Regions from separate parts of the Bacillus sp. 05T21 genome, predicted to be linked through region 1. Evidence: riboswitches for the same ligand, from Rfam matches in the RefSeq annotation. Region 1 holds a riboswitch; the other holds the start of a gene.
The links. Region 1 has a riboswitch for S-adenosylmethionine ahead of AC1DKZ_RS08680 (hypothetical protein). Riboswitches for the same ligand answer to the same signal wherever they lie in the genome.
Positions count from the first base shown of each region.

Region 2: it holds a riboswitch for S-adenosylmethionine, as region 1 does, so the genes downstream of both, AC1DKZ_RS06150 (YezD family protein) here and AC1DKZ_RS08680 (hypothetical protein) in region 1, are expected to answer to the same signal.

Region 1 covers NZ_JBFTMD010000003.1:11,898-26,526, reverse strand. Annotated here, with positions in the region: partial or broken gene AC1DKZ_RS08725 (M20/M25/M40 family metallo-hydrolase) at 1-1,300, opposite strand, end outside; gene AC1DKZ_RS08720 (phosphotransferase) at 2,044-2,973, shown strand; gene AC1DKZ_RS08715 (VOC family protein) at 3,018-3,365, shown strand; gene AC1DKZ_RS08710 (hypothetical protein) at 3,478-3,912, opposite strand; gene AC1DKZ_RS08705 (putative protein N(5)-glutamine methyltransferase) at 4,018-4,788, opposite strand; gene AC1DKZ_RS08700 (short-chain fatty acid transporter) at 5,301-6,647, shown strand; gene AC1DKZ_RS08695 (hypothetical protein) at 6,688-7,041, opposite strand; gene AC1DKZ_RS08690 (NAD(P)H-dependent oxidoreductase) at 7,038-7,613, opposite strand; gene AC1DKZ_RS08685 (SWIM zinc finger family protein) at 7,636-8,073, opposite strand; gene AC1DKZ_RS08680 (hypothetical protein) at 8,288-8,608, opposite strand; SAM riboswitch class I at 8,647-8,745, opposite strand; gene AC1DKZ_RS08675 (hypothetical protein) at 8,866-9,057, shown strand; gene AC1DKZ_RS08670 (YwiC-like family protein) at 9,088-9,810, opposite strand; gene AC1DKZ_RS08665 (ECF transporter S component) at 9,995-10,696, opposite strand; gene AC1DKZ_RS08660 (ABC transporter ATP-binding protein) at 10,669-12,330, opposite strand; gene AC1DKZ_RS08655 (energy-coupling factor transporter transmembrane component T) at 12,303-13,181, opposite strand; gene AC1DKZ_RS08650 (DUF4430 domain-containing protein) at 13,210-14,013, opposite strand; gene AC1DKZ_RS08645 (DUF4430 domain-containing protein) at 14,138-14,629, opposite strand, start outside.
Region 2 covers NZ_JBFTMD010000002.1:237,761-243,135, forward strand. Annotated here, with positions in the region: gene AC1DKZ_RS06130 (nitrite/sulfite reductase) at 1-854, opposite strand, end outside; gene cysC (adenylyl-sulfate kinase) at 866-1,459, opposite strand; gene sat (sulfate adenylyltransferase) at 1,472-2,608, opposite strand; gene AC1DKZ_RS06145 (phosphoadenylyl-sulfate reductase) at 2,648-3,352, opposite strand; gene AC1DKZ_RS06150 (YezD family protein) at 3,440-3,583, opposite strand; SAM riboswitch class I at 3,655-3,763, opposite strand; gene lysA (diaminopimelate decarboxylase) at 3,881-5,197, opposite strand.

The DNA.
Region 1 (14,629 bases):
CAACTACCTCTTTAATTAAAGGATTGTTGCGTGAACTCACAGCTGGATAGTATGGCGGTGCAAAGAAAAGTACAATCATTGGAGCCTTTTCTTTACATAAGATAGCTAATTTGTCTACTAAATCAATAGTTACCGCACGATCATCTTTATCTTCTCTATTTTTTATAATATCGGATTGAATTTCATCTATTTTTCCTTGCCCATGTTGTTCAATTGCATAAGCAATAAGCTCTTCATACGTTAATACATTTACTTTAAGATTAGGCGGTATGAACGGATTATGCTTAGAAAAATGATACGCTCGCTCCTCATACGATTCTTCAATTTTCTCTGCTACTTTCGTTACTTTTTGGCGTAACAATGAAACTACATCTGTCATCGTTTTTTCTAGTAAAAACAAATTAAATAATGTGACTGCACGATGAGGAATTTGTACAGAATAATCCTCCTTTAAGTCTCTTTAAAGCAAGTTAGTTGGTGGAGGACTCGCTTCACCATCTACAATATCGCAAAGGTCAGTATTCAACTCTAATTCAGCTGTTAATAATGCAGCCATATAACTCCCATTTAATCCTGCAAAAGGTTCGCCTACATGTGTCTCTTTTCCATAGCAAAGGAAACCAGGTAACACCTTACCAATAGAACCAGTATAAATGTACTTATTTTGGTCACCAGGATGCCTTGAAAACATAGGCTCTGAATTTAGGACCGTTTTATACTCTAAGTCATGTTCTCTTGCTAAGTCTAATAATCTTGGAACAGCGGCTCTCATCCCTACAGAGTTCACTTCTTCATCTGGAACAGCCAATAAAAGAACATTCCCATCAAATCTTCCTTCACAAGCTTGCTCAACCATCACCATTTGTAAGGCTAGACCACATTTCATGTCCATCGTTCCTCTACCAAAGAGCCAATCTCCTTGTTCAATATCTTCACGTACATGATCTGGTAGCTCATCTTTATGAGAATAAAACATAGATGTTAATTTTTTAGGGTTAAATGCATCTTCTTTCCACACTCCGTAATCTTGTACATCTACAACATCAAAGTGACTAACAAGAATTACAGTATTTTTTGTACTATCACTTTTCTTTACTAAAGCTGTAACAAAATATCGTCCATCCCCCGTCAGATTTTTTTGCAAATGATGCGGATTTTGTTTGAAATACTGTAAGTCAGATAGTTGTTCTACAACAAAGTCTGGCAATATAACTTCAGCTTCTGAACCTGTAATACTAGGAATTTCAACAAGATTGCTTAATAATTGAACCAATTGTTCTTTAGATTGCCACTTTGACATATAAATCCCCCTATTTTTCCGCATTATGAAATTCATTTCCAATATATGAATAAAAAATGACGACAGCTATCAAAATTATAATTTTGCCGTTTGGCAAGCTTATGGTTCTTTTTGTTTGCGGCAAACATATGCTTCCAGGATTTGAAGAATATTTTTAATATCGCTTTTAAATAAAATCACTGTTTTTATTTAAAAGCGCGATGTTTTGCCCCTTTGGATCTGTTTATCTAAAGAGATGTTTTTATAGTGAAAAGAAGATCTGAACTGAAAGGCGGATTAAGAAACTGCTGAGTAGCAATAAAGTTACTCCACTAAAGGGCCAGATTGTTGAGGAACGTTTTCAGGAAATTAGATTATTCGAGTTTGAATATATCATTGAGATTATGAAGGTTTTTTACTTAAACTGACGGGGCAGTAATACTCAATTAAAAATAATGGTAAAGTTAGCGAAAAGAAGAAGGATTGAAAATCGTATAGATTCATTCATTGTAATACATTTTAAGTTTTTGTGTGGCGAGGTATTTGAGAAGTAAGAATGATTTCATCAAAAAAACATTGAAGCTCCAACGGGTTTTTATATGACTATTTTTCCAGACCCAATTTAACATCACAAATTACAAATAAACATTCTATACTTTTGGTTAGATTTTTTATATAGTTTGATTGACAGCAAAACCTAAGAAAAGGGGTGTTATTCATTGAGAATCACTTGTCACCTTGATCAATCTGATTTACAGGAGTATATGCAAAAAGTCTTTGGTACCAGTTATTTGGTTTCTAGTGTAACGAAAATGCATGGCGGTGCACAAAAGGTAGTCTATAAGATTGATTGCAGCAATGGATTTTCCTGCGTTCTGTATGTTTGGGATCTTACCATGAATTATTTTCAAGAAGAAATAGCAAACCGAGATATACATGAGCACTCCTATAGTAGTGATTTATTTGAATTAAATAACAAGTATTTAATTCAACAAGGAATTCAAACTCCCCTTCTATATGATCTGAATAAGGAAAGAAACCGTCATCCTTATGATTATGCTCTCGTTGAATATGTAAATGGACAAAAGGCAGAAGTTTATTTTCAACATTCCGATTCATATGTTAAAGATAAAGTGTTTCAGCGGATAGGAGATATGCTGGCAGACATGCATGCCAACGAGAGACTTACTCATGGGAAAGTGAATCAAAGTGGGATCAACACGGAAAAATGTCATCACTTGCAAATGAAGAATGCAAAAAGAGATTTAGATTACGCATGCCAACATATTGACAGCATCAGGGCTAGTCATAGCAATCTACTCGATACATTGTACGTGCTTGAATCAAAAATTGAAACAAGAAGTCGTTATGGATTTATACATGGGGAACTCGGCCCCGATCATGTATTAATTAATGACAAACTAGAACCTTATTTGATTGATATCGAAGGAGCCGAGTTCTTTGATATTGAGTATGAGCACAGTTTTTTGCAGTTTCGATTTGGGGATTATTATCGATATTTAAAGAATGATACTCTCGACCCCAACAGGATGTTATTCTATCGATTCCATCATCATATATCCTTAACTTCAGGCGGGTTGAGATTGCTTCACAGAGGATTTCCGAATCAACAATTTGCAAAAGATCTAACCGATTACCATTCCCGTTGTGCACTGCGTTTTATTGAAGGTTGAACTTATATCATTAAAAATTTAAAGATAGACAGGAATTAAATACAATGATAAAAGGTTTCGGAGGAATATTTTGGAGAACTAAAAATCTTGATATTATAAAAAAATGGTACAGTGGAGTGTTGAAAATTGAAATAGAAAATTGGAACGGGACTGTGATTAAACCCGAATTAGGAACTGAGACTATCTTTTCTTTCTTCACTGAAAATGACAATTATTTCCCAACAGAACAACAAGTGATGTTGAATTTCCAAGTACATAATCTAAACGAGACTATTCAGCATCTTGAACATATTGGTGTACCTCTTGAAAAGAAAGAAGAGATTAATGAATTTGGAAAGTTTATTTGGATTAAAGATCCTGAAGGGCGATTGATCGAACTTTGGGAGAAATAGCCGGTTGTAATCATTTGCTATTATGCTAACAGATGCTTTAGTTCAATAAGGTAAATAAAAAAAGTGCATCTCCATTCATTAGACACAGTCTAACAATCGGAGGTGCACTTTTTCACTCTAAATTAATACTTTTAATAAAATAAAAATGATTTTCATCAGCTAATTTATCGATATAACCAGTTATATACAGATTTGCTTTAGATACTTCTGTATTCTTAAATTCAGAATAAAAATCAGGAGAAAATGATACTTCTAAAACAATACTATCCCCAGGTTTAATATTTAACTTATTACCTTTAGCTAACACTCTAAATGGATTTGTTGTTTGGCCAGAAACAGTAGGTGATTTAGGAAATGAAAACATAACATTATTTTGTACAATAATATAATCGGTATTATTAGTCATTTTTATTTTATAAGATATTTCAGTGTTCATATTAATATTTTTAGAAATTAATTCATACACTATTCCATTTTCAACATCTGCTTGTTTAAAAGTAATATTATTTTTACTAGAACAAGCACTCAAAACAAAAAACAAAACCAATATGATTACATTCTTTTTTCATTGATCTATTACCACCTATCAGTAAACACTATATTCTCTTTGGATTGTCATAACATTTGAAACGTACGTAACACTAGTAATACTCTAAAAGCTAGAATTAGAACCGATTATGACAGTAGCGTCCAGTTCCTTGTTTTTAGCAACTTTTGTGCTAAGCCCAGCACCAGCAAAGATTTCAAAGGCCTGGGGTGCCTGAACTTCGCTCGTCTCTATCAAAAGATGTCCATCCAAAGCTAACCAGAGTAAAGCTTCTTCTGCTACTCTTCGCAGAATGTTAAGACCATCTTCTCCTCCCTCAAGCGTTACATGTGGTTCATATAGGCGTGCCTCCCGGGGGAGAAACTTTATTATTTCAGTAGGAACGTAAGGTACGTTCGCAACTAGGATATTTACATGGCCCTTAAGTGAGTCTGGTAGAGCTTTATACAAGTCACCTTCAAAAGCATGACCGCCAAAATTCGTTACATTGCGGCTAGCGCATTGTACTGCGATAGGGTCAATGTCAACAGAATACAATTCAACTCGTCCCAAAGCTGCTGCCAGTGCTGCGCCCACCGCACCTGATCCACAACATAGGTCAACAATGATATCGCTAGAACGTGACAGAGCCTCTGTTTGATGAACAAGGAACTCGGTACGTTTACGCGGTACAAAAACGCCTCGATCCACTTCTATTCGTAGACCACAAAACTCCGTGTATCCAACAACGTATTCCAGAGGTAAACCGTTGACTCGCATTTCTACCATTTTCATAAGGTCCTCTGGAGTTAGTGCCTCTGACATAAGTAACCGGGTCTCATCTTCTGCAAAAACACAACCGGCACTTCGAAGCTTGCTAACTATATATTTTTCCATTTTCATATCCAAAAATAAATTTGTTTTATTCTCTATATTATCTCACCACTTTTGATAAATTTTGTTTGTAATTCAGAATTCGTTAAAAATAGCTAATATCCTTTTTTAATAATCTGATTATTACATAAACTGTCATTTGATGGACATATTCGTCTATGACCATCTCTTTCCCTTGTATATAGAGCATTCTTTTCAATTTCTGTTTTCGTCAAATCTAATTAACAGAGATATAAACGAAAACACATATTTTTACACTATTTCGATTTATATATACAAACTATAATTTTAACGTTTTGGGCTATTTGCTTTGCTTAAGTTGATTTGCATAGATACTACCCCTCTTTGAAATATTTCAGTTCAAAATGAAATAACATTTCAACATAGACTATCAATCTACCTAGACATTATGACAACCACCTTAGATATCTGAATTTTCTATACATTAAAGGTTATCACCTAAACAACCTCGAATATTGTAATAAACATACATAACATAAGGAGGTTGAGCTATTTTGTTTCGTTCATTTACAAATGGATGTGTTGCCCTTGTGCAGCGTTTCTTACCAGAACCGTTTATTTTATCATGTTTATTAACTGTTTTCGTTATCTTCTTCGGCATGTTTGCAACGAGCCAAACACCTGTAGAAATGATTAATCACTGGGGTAATGGAATTTGGGGACTTCTCGCCTTTTCTATGCAAATGGCTCTTGTACTCGTGACAGGATCTGCATTAGCAAACGCTCCTCTTATTAAAAAAGGATTAACGAAAGCAGCGAAACTACCGAAAACAAATGGACAAGGTATTATTGCTATTTCAATCGTAAGTTTACTAGGAGCATACATAAACTGGGGATTTGGTATTGTTGTATCGGTTTTATATGCAAAAGAAGTGGCCAGACAGTTAGAAGGATTAGATTATAGGTTAGCAATTGCTTCTTCCTACTCTGGATTTCTCATTTGGCATGCAGGCCTTTCTGCTTCTATCCCTCTTACGTTAGCAACAGGCGGCGAAACGTTAATCAAAACGACCGCTGGGAGTATTAACGAAGCGATTCCAATAACAGAAACGTTATTCTCGCCATACGCTCTCGTTCCGGTTATTATCTTTCTCGTTACGATGCCTCTTATTAACCGAGCAATGCATCCAGATGAAAAGCATACAATTACTGTAGACCCTATCGTGTTCCATGAAGAGGCTGCCGCTCAAGAAGTAGAGCAAAAAACATTCGCTGAAAAAATGGAAAATAGTATGATTATTACACTTTGCATCGGATTATTAGGTCTTATTTATATTTTTAACTATTTTAGTACGAAAGGCTTTAACCTTACACTTGATATCGTTATTTTTATGTTATTAATTGCCGGTCTTATTTTCCACCGTACTCCGATTCAATATATTCGCGCTTTCTCTGACTCAACTAAGAGTGCTTCAGGCATTTTACTTCAGTTTCCGTTCTATGCTGGAATTATGGGGATGATGATTGGAGTAAATAGTGAAGGGCTTTCGCTTGGAGGAGCTATTTCTACTTTCTTTATTAGTATTTCAAATGAAACCACATTTCCGCTCTTTACATTTTTAAGTGCTGGCATTGTAAATATTTTCGTTCCATCTGGAGGCGGTCAATGGGCAGTGCAAGCACCAATTATGATTCCAGCTGGCGCTGAACTTGGTGTACCTGCCGCGAAAACAGCGATGGCAATTGCATGGGGGGATGCTTGGACAAATTTAATTCAACCTTTCTGGGCATTACCGGCATTAGCGATAGCTGGTTTAGGCGCGCGTGATATTATGGGATTTTGTGTTGTTAACTTACTATATGCAGGATTTATCATTAGTCTATGTTTCTTATTTATTTAAACGAAAAGCTAGTTTTATACTAGCTTTTTTATATAATAAATCATTCGTTATCTATACAGCTTATTACCTTCCTCCACTCTACCTCTGCATGATTTAATGCTTCATATGTAAACAAATCTTCACATACTTTTTCAATCATATGAGGATTGTTCTTAAGGAAATTCCACTGCAATACTTTAGGAAGAAAATATGTTTCATATTCTTTACTTCCCTTTATTACCTCATCAACTTCTCTTTCACAAATCCCTCTTATTAAATAATCATTTCTTAATTGTATCTGAATTTGTTTTAACGTTTCACTACACTTCTTCAATTGGACTAAACACTTAATATACGTACGAAAAAGTTCGTCATCATACTTACAGCACTTTATAATACGATCGATTTCATTCATAATGTACGAGCCGCTTCTTCTATTTGTAACAGCCATTTTTCACGCTTCGTTACTTTACTCGTTTTCACAGATTGAAAAGCAGAACGTTTTATATTGCGAATACCACAAAAACGCAAAACCCCTCTTTTCATCATAATCCAATCCGCTGATCGATATAATAGTGCTACGTACCATAACGGTGAGTCTAACGTATTAATAACCCACGCCTTCTTACCTTTAAATAAGCCTTTCGGTAATGCCCCCTCATATTTATAAGCAAATCCAGCTACAAAAATACGATCGATAAATCCTTTTAAAATAGCAGGCATGCCCCACCACCATATCGGATATATGAAAAGAAGAATATCCGCTTTCTGCACTAATTCTCTATATCGCTTCGTCTCTTCTTCATTTAGTAAATCACGTCTTTTCTTCTCTTCATTAAATACAAGCACTGGATCAAATTGTTCTTTATATAAATCAAGTAGCGTAACAGAATGATTTGTTTCCTCAAGTCCTTTTTGCACATGCTCTAAAATTGCCCCATTAAAGCTTGAAGGATTAGGATGAGCATATATAATTAGTACGTTCACTACAAAACAACTCCCTCTTTAGTTAAGGTTTCCCCTTCTTTAACATTTTCTCTACAATTTGCACATTTTTCGAACTTTGTAACAAACGATTTAATACTGTTAGTAACTCTTCTTTTTCTAAACCTTTCAATTGCTCTTTAACTGTACTCTCACCAGCACCTTGAATTTCATACACAACTGCCGCCATATGTTTACAATAATTTTCATAAGGACACTCGCAGCTACTTTCTGCAAAATCTTCAAGATCAATAATCACTTCATAATTCCCTGCATTTCCAGTAACGAAAGCAAATACTTTCTTGTCGTGTATTTCAACATCTTCTACATGTCCCTCTTCATAATATTCATATCCTCTATCTATAATGTACTTTGGAATCCATTTCATTATATCTTTTAATAAGTATGCATACATCACAACACCTCTTCCTTTAATTCCCTTTTGACTTCCAAAATCCTGCATGTTATTCTAATAACTGTCAAGTAGCGAGTCTACGTGACAAACGACTGACACCTATTCGGCGAAGGTGTCTCTTTTCATTTGCAGCCGATATGAAGTGCCTTTTTCAGGCACATTCAATCTTTGACACTACACACTCAACACCATTCCCTTGTATCAGGCTGCTTTAGCAGTCTTTTACGCTACATACTTCGTTATTTCAAGAAAAAAAGAGAGCCTAGCTCCCTTTTCCCGCTTTATAAAATACCCCTTTTTCAGCATAGCGATATTCATCATCAGCTAAAGTAATTTTCCCATCCAGTTTGAGTTCATCTAATAGTCTTGATAAATAAAATTGATGTAACATTTTTTTAGTGAATTTTCCTTCATGATGCGAAACGATATGTTCTTGAATATCTAACAATGATATTGGCTTATCTTGCTCTATCATATATTCATAAACTGTACTACGCAGTTTTACGTATTTTTCGAGTGTCACAGTACTTCGCAACCCCTTTCTTCTTATTATATGTTTTCGTAATCGGTTTTTTTGCAACAAAAAAACCTCTCCGATAAGAAGAAGTTACGTATATCTTCGTCTTATCTCCCAGAACAAATATGTTCTGCTGGAATTAGCACCTGCATCGCGGTTGCTGGGTTTCATCGGGCCAGTCCCTCCACCTCTCTGGATAAGAAAATATTCACTTTAAATTTAACTATACGTAATTTTATTATAATTGTCAAATAAATATAATAATTATATTTTCTTCTTTATTGTTCATACTACAAAAAGATGTACAAAAGGAGGCTACTACTTTGAAAAAGAATGCTCGTGGATACGTACAAGATTCTTTTCATTCCTTACAAGAAGCAAAACATTGTTTAGAAGATGCATTACAAACTGTTGAAGAAGATTTTAATCGCGCACGTATTGAACAATCCCTTTACGCTGTAGAGCAAGCATTACAAAGATGTGATTATACCGTTCACATTTTAGAACAAGAATGAAAACTTCCCATCAAAAGATGGGAAGTTTTTTCAAATGGCATACTTCATCATTATTGCCGTTATGATTAAAAAATATACAGAATTAACAATTTCTAAAATCCCTACTTTTAATATAGAAATCTTTTTACCATACAACATAATGGCCCGAATTAAACTTGGTACAAATATGAGTGAACACCATGGATTTATAGTAAATACGATTACTGTTAATACAATATGATACCCCCAAGATATAAAACGATACTTCGGATTATTTTTTTCACGAATCATCGTTTTCACATAAAACGTACTTCCTAAAAAATATAGAAATGAAATAAGCGCAATGAATAATGCTGTTTTATCTATTAATTTCATGGAGAAATAATAACTGATTAAACCACCTATACAAAACACTATAATCGCACAAACATCATTTAGTAATGCTCGTTCATTTTTTTGACGAGCGTAATACATATTTATAATAAACAATGGAATCATTAATACTGCGAATAAAAGAATTCGCCATTCATATAATAAAGAAATCATCCCAAATACAAATGCAATGATAAAATAAACAATTGCAGCGTGTAGAAATTCTTTTTTTCGTTTTTGCTTTATGTACACGAGAAATGGATACGTAGCTAAATAGATAAAGAACCAAGCTAAAAACAATGGAATATGATAAAAAGTAGGTTTCCCAAGTATAACACTTAATAGAAAAGGTATAACAAGCATTGCCCACGCACCATGTTGCTTCGGAATAACTAACTTCATTAACTATACACCCCCCTCTTGAAAATAGTTCTCACCTACTATTATACAAATAATTTCATATAATAACGGATATATATTAGATCTATTTTTTGACAATAAAAAATGCTCCTTACAATATGTAAGAAGCATGAAAGAGGCAAACGAATATGTAAGTCGCGACCCTACCTTATATGAGTATGCTTTTCTATGTCACGTTATGCTCATCTAATATACCGTATTTCTTTTTAAATCTTGTGAGGATCGTAATCCATGACGTACTAAATAACAGAAGGAAAATAACATTCGATATCGCGTGACTCAGATCAAAGTAAAAACTTGCGACATAGTAAGCAATAACTGTTTCCCACGTTGCTTCTTGTATAAAACCAAGAAGACCCCAAAAATTCATAATCCAGCCAAATAGAAATCCAACGGCAAATCCGTACAACAGTCTTCCCCACAGTTTTTTCATTAAAAATGTATTACGTAATAGTCCAGCTATAAACCCGATCATGCCCCAAGAGAACATTTGCCACGGCGTCCACGGACCTTGTCCTAAAAAAATATTAGATACAATAGCCGCCGTTGCCCCAATCATAAAGCCAGTTTCACTCCCAAAAACAATTGCAGAAACGATAATGACAAAAGAAGTCGGTTGTACACTTGGTAAAATAGAAAATGGTACCCGGCTAACCGCTGCAATCGCCGCTAACACAGCAACGATAACAATTTCACGTGAAACAAACGCCTTCCTTTCAAAACGAACATAGAAAGGTAACATAATGACAGCTAATAAAAACAAACTACTTACCATGTAATACCCGTCCATAATAAAAGTCGTAAAGAGTAGTGTACATATTACAACAGCAAAAATAAATATTATGAATGCAACATATCGTTTGGACACGCTTCGTACACATCCTCCCACGTTAATGCAAACGGCAACTCTCTACGGATGAATCGATTAATAGATGTTGTATAAAAGAAGTTACCACTAAAGAACTCTTTCGGTGCATCATTCATAATGACTTTCCCGTCAAATAACATCATGCACTGATCAACGTATTTCGCTGCAAACTCAATATCATGCGTTGCCATTACAATTGTTGTACCTTCTTTTTGCAACTGTTTAAATAGTTCTCCAACTCTTTCCTTTTTCCATGGATCTAGTCCCTTTGTCGGCTCATCCAGTAATAATAAAGTTGGCTTTGACAATAAAGTTGTACATAATGCGAGTAGTTGTTGCTCTCCCCCGCTACAATCATGTGGATGGCGCTCTTTAAGTGAATCTAACCAGAACTTTTTCAACATTTCTTCTGCTATTACTTTTCCCTCTTCTCCATATAATTCACGCGCGCGCTCATAAACCTCTTCCCACACTGTATCAAATGTAAAATGATAATACGGGTGTTGTGATACGTACCCTATACTTTTAAATCGTTCTTTCGAATCAATTTTATGTATCATTTTTCCATTCCACTTTACCTTACCTCTTCTAGCTTTTTGTAATCCTGCTAAAATCGTTAACAGCGTAGACTTCCCGGTTCCGTTTTTCCCAACTAGAGCTGTCCATTTTCCCTTTTCGATGTTTACTGTTAAATCGCGTAAAATAAGTGGACTACTTTTTTCATATTGAAAAGATATATGTTCTGCACTTAAAATTACTTCTTGCTTTTCACATTGTTCTACTTGCCCATTCCTATATGATATCGCTGAAAAATCATTCATTTTCATTTGTGCTTCTCGCACTGTAAATGGAATCTCTTTCACATTCCACTCTAAAAACAATCTTGGAATTTGCGGAATGAATGGACGAAACTTTTCTACTTCCCACATGTTCGCTATCACACTTTTAGAAGTACCATCATAAATGATTCTGCCATTATCCATACAAACAACGCGTGTTGCGAGCGGTATAACTTCATCTAAACGATGTTCACTTAAAATAATCGTAATTCCAAGTTCTTCATTAATACGTTTTAATAATCCTAAAAACTCTTTTGCAGCAATCGGATCTAGCTGCGCTGTCGGTTCATCCAGTAATAGTAGCTTCGGCTGCATGACTAATACTGCTGCTAAATTTACTAGTTGTTTTTGACCACCAGATAAAGTATGGACAGATTGATGTAACAAATCTTGAAATCCTAAAAAGCTAATGAGTTCCGCTATTCTTTTTTGAATAATATGTGATGGTAACCCAATATTTTCTAAAGAGAATGCTAATTCTTGAATAACTGTATCCATTACGAGCTGATTTTCTGGGTTTTGAAATACCATACCAATTTCTTGTGCAGATAATAAATCTGGTACTTCTTCTAATAAAGCACCATCATAATATGTATGTCCAGAACGCGTGCCAATTGGAAGTAACTCCTTTTTAAAATGTTTTAATAAAGTTGTCTTCCCAGAACCTGAACCGCCAGCAAGTACGATAAATTCTCCTTTTTGAACAGAAAGAGAAATATGCTGTAACGCTTCTTCATTTTCATCAGTATATATAAATGATAAATTCTTCATTTCTGCATGTGCCACCACATCCATTCCCTTCCTTCCATCATAATTGGTAAACTAACAAACATCATAAATAATATAAACATAATTCCATCGTATTGCTGGAATAGTATTGATTCCACTTTCGGATAAATGATCAATTTCCCTCCGCCATAATAACTAAATATGAATGAGGCTATAAATAGAATACTTAAATAACTTAGCGTGTACCAATCGCGTCTTTCCATTCTATACCGAATATAAGTCGTACGTTTCGTTACACCAAATCCACGAGCTTGCATAGAATCTGCTGTTTGTAGTGCATCTTCTAACGAACAAACTAATAACACTTGCAGTAATTTCATTCCATTTTTTATACGCTCAATGAGTGAACCTGAATCTAATTGTACACCTTTCGTTTTTTGGACGAGTGTAATTTTCTTTAACCGCCTAATAAACAAAGGAACAAATCGCACTGTAATCATCGTTAACAATGCAACTTTCGGTGAAATTCTTGAAAACAAATATAAAAATTTATGACTCGAAATAATATCGTTATAAGAAGCAAACGTAAACATAATCGCAACTAATAATAAACCCATAACAAGTCCGTACATACAGGCCTCAAGCTTAATCCGGCTATCTCCTAAATGAAATAACGTAGTCGCTCCTCTATGTGTTAATAAAGAATTAAATAAAATAACCATCAAAAAGAATACGATAGTACTAGGTAGCATCTTTCTTATTTTCTCACCATTTCCCTGTACTATATTTAAGATTACTATTAGTATAATCGCTCCAATTAAAAAAAGAGGATGAAGACACATCATACATAGTATCATCACCCCAATATAATAGAAAAAATTCACAAAAGGATGTAAAGAAGAAAAGCTTATTTTCATAGTCCTTTACCGAATATCCCTTCTTAATTTAGTATACATACACCCATTCAACTGTATCTCCTGGTTTAACTGTAACTACACCAGCACTACGGTTCGGAAATGCACCGTTCACACGATATTTCCATCCACTATTATCATTTACGTCTTTTTCATATAAATTTTCAATACCTTTTACGTAAACATCACCTTTAGATCCACTCGCATCAACATCTAATCCTGTACTCTTTAGTACACTGTAAACTGTATCGCCTTCTTGTACATCAACCTTTTTTGCACCTAATAAGTATCCTTCATGTCCTTTTACGGAGATAGTAACTTGTTTTGGTTTTGGTATTACCGGATCTGGTGGTGGTACCGGTGGTGGCGGAGCTGGTAGATTATTGTTCTCTTCTGGATTTTTCTTTTGCTCCTGCTTTGGTGTTTCTTTTGGCTGATTAACAACCTTTGCTTCTTCTTTTACTTCTGGCGCTTTCGGCTGCTGGGGTTTCTCTTCTTGTACTTTTTGTTGCTCTGGTTGTTTATTTGCAGCAGGCTGTTCCTTTGGTTTCTCTTCTTTCTTTACTTCAGGTTGTTCCTGCGCTTTTTCTTCTTTCGGTTTCTCTTCTACTTTTTGTTCTTGTTTATCTTTCTGCTCTTCTTGTTGTTTCTGTTCCGGTTCAGCTTGCTTCTCTTCCGGTTTCGGTACATCTTTTTGTTCTTCCTGTTTCGCTACTTCTTTTTGCTCTTCTTGCTTCGGTTCTACCTTCTTCTCAGGCTTTACAGCCGTTTCTTCACATCCGGCTAATAATCCCAATGAAAGAACTAAAGAAATGAACCATTTCATCTTACTCATGCTGCCTCTCACCTTTCATAATAAAGTGAAACTTTAATGAGTGGAGATTTTGTTCATCTCCACTCATTATTAGCCCTCACCTTTTATAATAAAATTAGGAGCAAATGATTGCTCCTAATTTTTGTTAAGCTGCTTTACGTCTCCATAATACATATGCAGAAGCGATACATAATACACCCATACCTACTTGTGTAGCTGCACTATGAGAAGATGCTCCTGTTTGTGGTAATTGATTCTTATTCTTATTTGTTTCTTTATTAACTCGTTCGTTATTTACAACAACTTTCAGATTTTCATCTTTTGGTTGTTTTTGTAACTCTTCTTGTTGTTTCGGTTGTTCTACAACTTCTTTTTCTTCTACAGTTGGTTCTGGTTCTACAATTGGCTCTGGTTCTACAATTGGTTTCGTATCGATTTCATTCTCTACTACATTTGACCAATCATAAATCGATTTTCCAAGATCTTTAAACTGAAGTAAAGCTAAAAATGCTTGCTCTGTAGCCATTCCGCTACCTTTTTGATCACTTGGTAACCATTTAAACTCACCATTTGGAAGATGATATGACATTAAATTTTGTACTGCTTTATTAAGACGATCGTGATCTACATCTTTAAC
Region 2 (5,375 bases), on a different contig from region 1:
AGTTTCTCTTTAAATTTCTCAGCGCCCCAGTCAGCGACAAGAAATTTCAAACGTGCTAAGTGGCGTTTTTCACGATATCCAAAATCACGGAATATAGTAGCAATCGCAATCGACACTGCCTTCACTTCTTCTGGTAAAACGAATACATCTAATTCTTCCGCTAAGTATGGACGAGCTGATAATCCTCCGCCTATTTTTATATGAAACCCAACCTTTTCTTCACCATTTATTTCTTTCGTAGCAGGTGTAAACGCCACACAGTTAATCTCTGCATTTGCTGAATTATAAATGTTAGAACTAATAGACATTTTGAATTTACGTGGTAGATTAGAAAACTCTTCATTATGTTGGAAGTAATCGTATATTTCTTTAACAATCGATGTTGTATCAAATAGTTCATTCGCATCAATTCCAGCAAGTGGATTTCCTGTAATATTACGCGTAATATCACCGCATGCCCCTGCTGAAGATAAACCAACTCTAGCTAACCTCTTAAAAATATCCGGAATTTGCCCAATTTCTAACCAATGAAACTGAATCGCCTGTCTTGTCGTAATATCTAACACATCACGCCCATAATCTTCAGCAATGGAAGCCAGCACCTCTGCCTGCGCATTTGTAATAATTCCAGAAGGAATGTTGACACGCATCATAAAATAGCCCGCTTCTTTCGGTCTTTGCAAATACAATCCCGCCCATTTAAAAGCGTCCCACTCTTCTTTCGGAATAGATTCAAATCCATTCTCCGCATAGTAAGGAATATCATTAAAGATTTCTAATCCGTCTTTCTCTAATTTCTTTTTCTCTGTTTGATTTAATTTTTCATTATTAGCCCACACTTTTTCATAACTCATCTTTTATCCCCCTATATGAAACTACGCTCTTGTAAGTACTTCACAATTTGCTCTGCACATTCTTCAATAGAATACTTGTGCGTTTCTACAATTAATTCTGCTTGTTTTGGTTCCTCATACGGTGAATCGATACCTGTAAACTCTTTAATATCACCTTTTCTCGCCTTTTTATAAAGTCCTTTCGGATCACGTTTCTCACACTCTTCAATTGGACATTTTACAAACACTTCTATAAACTCATCTGCAGCTAATAGTTCCCTAACTTGTTTTCGGTCTACTCGAAATGGTGAAATAAACGCTGTAAGGACAACAGTTCCTTGATCTACAAATAACTTCGCCACTTCACCAATACGTCTTATATTTTCCATGCGATCACTTTCAGAAAAACCTAAATCTTTATTTAAACCTTGGCGAATATTATCCCCATCTAGCACATAATTTCCGATATTCTTTTCAAACAGTTTGCGAGCAACCGCATTCGCTACTGTAGATTTACCCGAAGCTGATAAACCAGTAAACCAAACTACAAAACTGTGATGCCCATTCTTCACTCTTCTCTCATCTTTTGAAACAGAAGCTGTATGCCAAGTAATATTCGTATCCATCTCATTCTCTCCCTATTCTGTTACTACTTCTTTTTTCAAACCTTTAATTAGCACTTCCACTACTTCTTTACGACTAAATGTACTTGGCGGAATCTCACCATTCCTTAACATTTCTCGTACTTTCGTACCCGATAAGATGACACGGTCTTCTTTTCCATGCGGACATGTTTTCGTTGAAGCCATTGCTTCACATTTCGTGCAGTAAAAACTATGTTCAAAAAATAACGGCGTAATCCCTAACTCTTCTACTGTAAAATTCGTAAAGATTTCCTGCGCTTCATATGTTCCGTAATAGTCCCCTACCCCAGCATGATCACGCCCTACAATAAAGTGGGTACAACCAAAGTTCTTTCTTACTAGTGCATGAAATATCGCTTCCCTTGGTCCTGCGTAACGCATTGCTGCAGGAAATACACCTAAAAAGACACGATCTTTCGGATAATAGTTTTGAAGTAATACTTCATAGCTTTCCATCCTTACATCAGCAGGAATATCATCTGACTTCGTTTCCCCAACGAGCGGATTTAAAAAGAGACCATCTACAATTTCAAGGGCAGATTTTTGAATATACTCATGGGCACGATGTACTGGGTTTCTCGTTTGAAATCCAACTACTGTTTTCCAAGCGCGTTTTTTAAATTCTTCTCTCGTTTCAATTGGATCTAAATGATAAGAAGGAAACGGATTATTTCCAAAGCGTTTTGTAAGAATAATAGCTCCTCCAACGTAAACGTTTGGTCGTTCATATAATTTTTTCACCCCTGGATGTGCTTCATCCGTCGTTTTATATACAAGTAACGCTTCTTTTTCTTTATCTGGTACAAAAATATCTTCTATTTGAATAACACCATATACATTTCCGGCGTTGACAAGTTTTACTTCCTCTCCAACCTGCAGTTTCTCGGCTACTTCTTCTGTTACCGGTAGTGTAATCGGTATACTCCATACGCTACCATTTGCTAAACGAAGCGTTTCTACTACTGAATCATAATCTCTCTCCCCTAAAAATCCTGTAAGAGGGCTATATCCTCCTGTCGCCAAAAGTTCTAAATCACTAAGTGCAATTTTGTCTATCTCGATTTCCTTTACAATGTTCGATATTTCATATGTTTCATCAATGCGGTTTACTAATTCATTTGTTGTACTCATCTTCTTATATCCCTTCTTAGCTTTATTTCAAAATCTATCTCATTGAAAGTGAAGGCCACATTCCGTCTTCATTTTCCCAGCCCATCTTCCATCTCTTGAGTTGCCACCATCACCTACAGGTAATGTACATTTCTCACACCCAATACTCGGATAGCCAACATCATGCAATGGGTTATACGGCAAACTATGTTTATATACATATCGCCAAACTTCTTTCCAAGTCCAATGAATGAGCGGACAAACTTTAATAGATTGAAAACGACGATCTTGATTTATAAACTGTGTATGCTTACGCGTTTCTGATTGTTCCCTTCTTAAGCCTGATATCCACGCTTTTTCCGCTGCTAATGATTTTTCTAACGGTAAAATTTTTCTAATACTACAGCAAAGATTCGGATTACTTTCCCATAACTTCTCTCCATGAAGCTTCGCTTGTTCATCGAGTGTAAGTTCTGGCTGTTTTTCTATAATATTTAATGAAGGAAATCTCTCGCGTACCTTCTTAATTAATTCGTACGTTTCTTGAAAATGAACATTTGTATCCAAAAATACAACTTTAGCAGATGGATTTACTTGGTTTATAAGATGCAATAAAGCCATTCCCTCCACCCCAAAGCTACATGCATATACAATTTCATCTTTATATTCGTTATAAGCCCAACTTAATACTGATAGCGCGCCTTTCGTTTCATCTTCTTTAGAAAATGAAACACTATTTTCTTTCCACGTTTCGTACGTCAACATGTTTTTTCCCCCTGTAAAAGCAAAAAGACGGCTTTAACCTATTAAAAATAGATTAAAACCGCCTCTAGTTTTTCTAGTCAGCGCTTTTTACTTTAAACGAACCTTTTCACTTTTTTCTAATTGAATCACTTTTCCATCTTGCACAACAATTGTAATGGAACCATATTTCATATCAGCAAGCATCGCTTGAATTTTCTCAGATACTTCATCAAAATGCTCCCGTACGCTCACGCAAACAGCCCCCCTTTTTATTCAAAAAAAAATCTTTCCCATTTCGAAAAGACTGTTCGGTAATATATTTTACCTTATCTTTCAAAATGGATTCCATTTTGCTGGATTTAGCACCTTGCTTTCTATAAGCAGGTTGCCGAGCTTCGTAGGGCCAGTTCCCTCAGCTTCTCTTGATAAGCTTTGTATTTGTATTTTATCACAATTCTGATTTTTTTCAATCCTAGTTTTCCGATATATTTAATTATTTTTCTTTTTTTAAAAGGAGTTGCCTTTACTAGACAACTCCTTCTTTCTCATTCACACCAGCTCTTTAATACGTATGCGATCGTTCCCAATGATATTTTCATATGTTTCACGTTCTACGACAATTTGTGACGTCCCGCCTTTTGCAAAGACGACAGCTGGTCTACGAATACGATTATAATTATTCGCCATCGAGTACCCATATGCCCCCGTACAAGAAATTGCTAGTAAATCAGAAGAAGCAACTTGCGGTAAGTTAATATCCCAAATCAGCATATCTCCACTTTCACAGCATTTCCCAGCAATCGAAACGAGTTCCTCATTCTCATCATTCCCTCGATTCGCCAACATCGCCTCATAACGGGCTCCGTATAGAGCTGGTCTTAAATTATCTGTCATTCCACCATCGACTGAAACATATTTCCGAATGCCAGGAATCTCTTTCACCGCTCCGACTGTATAAAGTGTTGTTCCCGCATCACCTACGATACTACGACCTGGTTCAATCCATACTTCTGGAAGCGGATATTCACATAATGTAAATTGTTCTCTTATCGTACTTGTTACAGCGTGCACATACGTTTCAAGTGTTAACGGTGTATCTGAATCCGTATAACGTATACCGAAACCTCCGCCCACATTTAATACTTTCATCACATAATGTGTTCGCTCTCTCACTTCTTCTAAAAATTGGCGGAGTACTTCAATTGCTCGAACAAATCCAGCCGTTTCAAATATTTGTGATCCGATGTGCGAGTGAATTCCTAGCACATTATAATTTGATTTTTGCAAGGCAAGCTCAATTGCTTGCATCGCTTGACCATTTGAAACACCAAATCCAAATTTCGAATCCTCTTGACCTGTTGTTATATATTCGTGTGTATGTGCCTCTACTCCAGGCGTTACACGGATTAATATGTTCACAAATTTCCCATGTTGCATTGCTAAATCGTGCAAGATTTCTAATTCTAAGAAATTATCTACTACAAAACAACCGATATTCGCCTGAAGAGCCATAATCATTTCTTCTTCTGTTTTATTATTTCCGTGAAAATGAATACGCGATGCCGGAAAACCAGCTTGGAGCGCAGTATATAATTCTCCTCCAGAAACAACATCTAAAGACATATTCTCTTCACGAGCTACTCGGCACATCTCCATGCACAAGAACGCCTTGCTTGCATATGCTACTTGATAAGAGAAACCACTTTCTTTAAAAGCACGATGAAACGCGCGGCACTTTCCTCGAATAGACTCTTCATCGTATACATAAAGTGGTGTTCCGTATTGTTTTGCTAGCTGCGTCGTATCGCACCCACCAATTTCTAAGTGTCCTTGCCCATTGATTCGGCTTGTGCCGTGTAAATACATTTAAATTCCTCCCTTATTTCCTCTAAAACTCATAACCCCAATCTTCTATTCATTGCAGCACGCTTTTAGATAGACAAAAAACGCGCGGAACAATGTTCACACGCGTTTCTTATTAGGAAAAATATATATTGAAAAAATAAACGAGTTGTTATCTTCTCAAAATAAGAAACCGCATCAA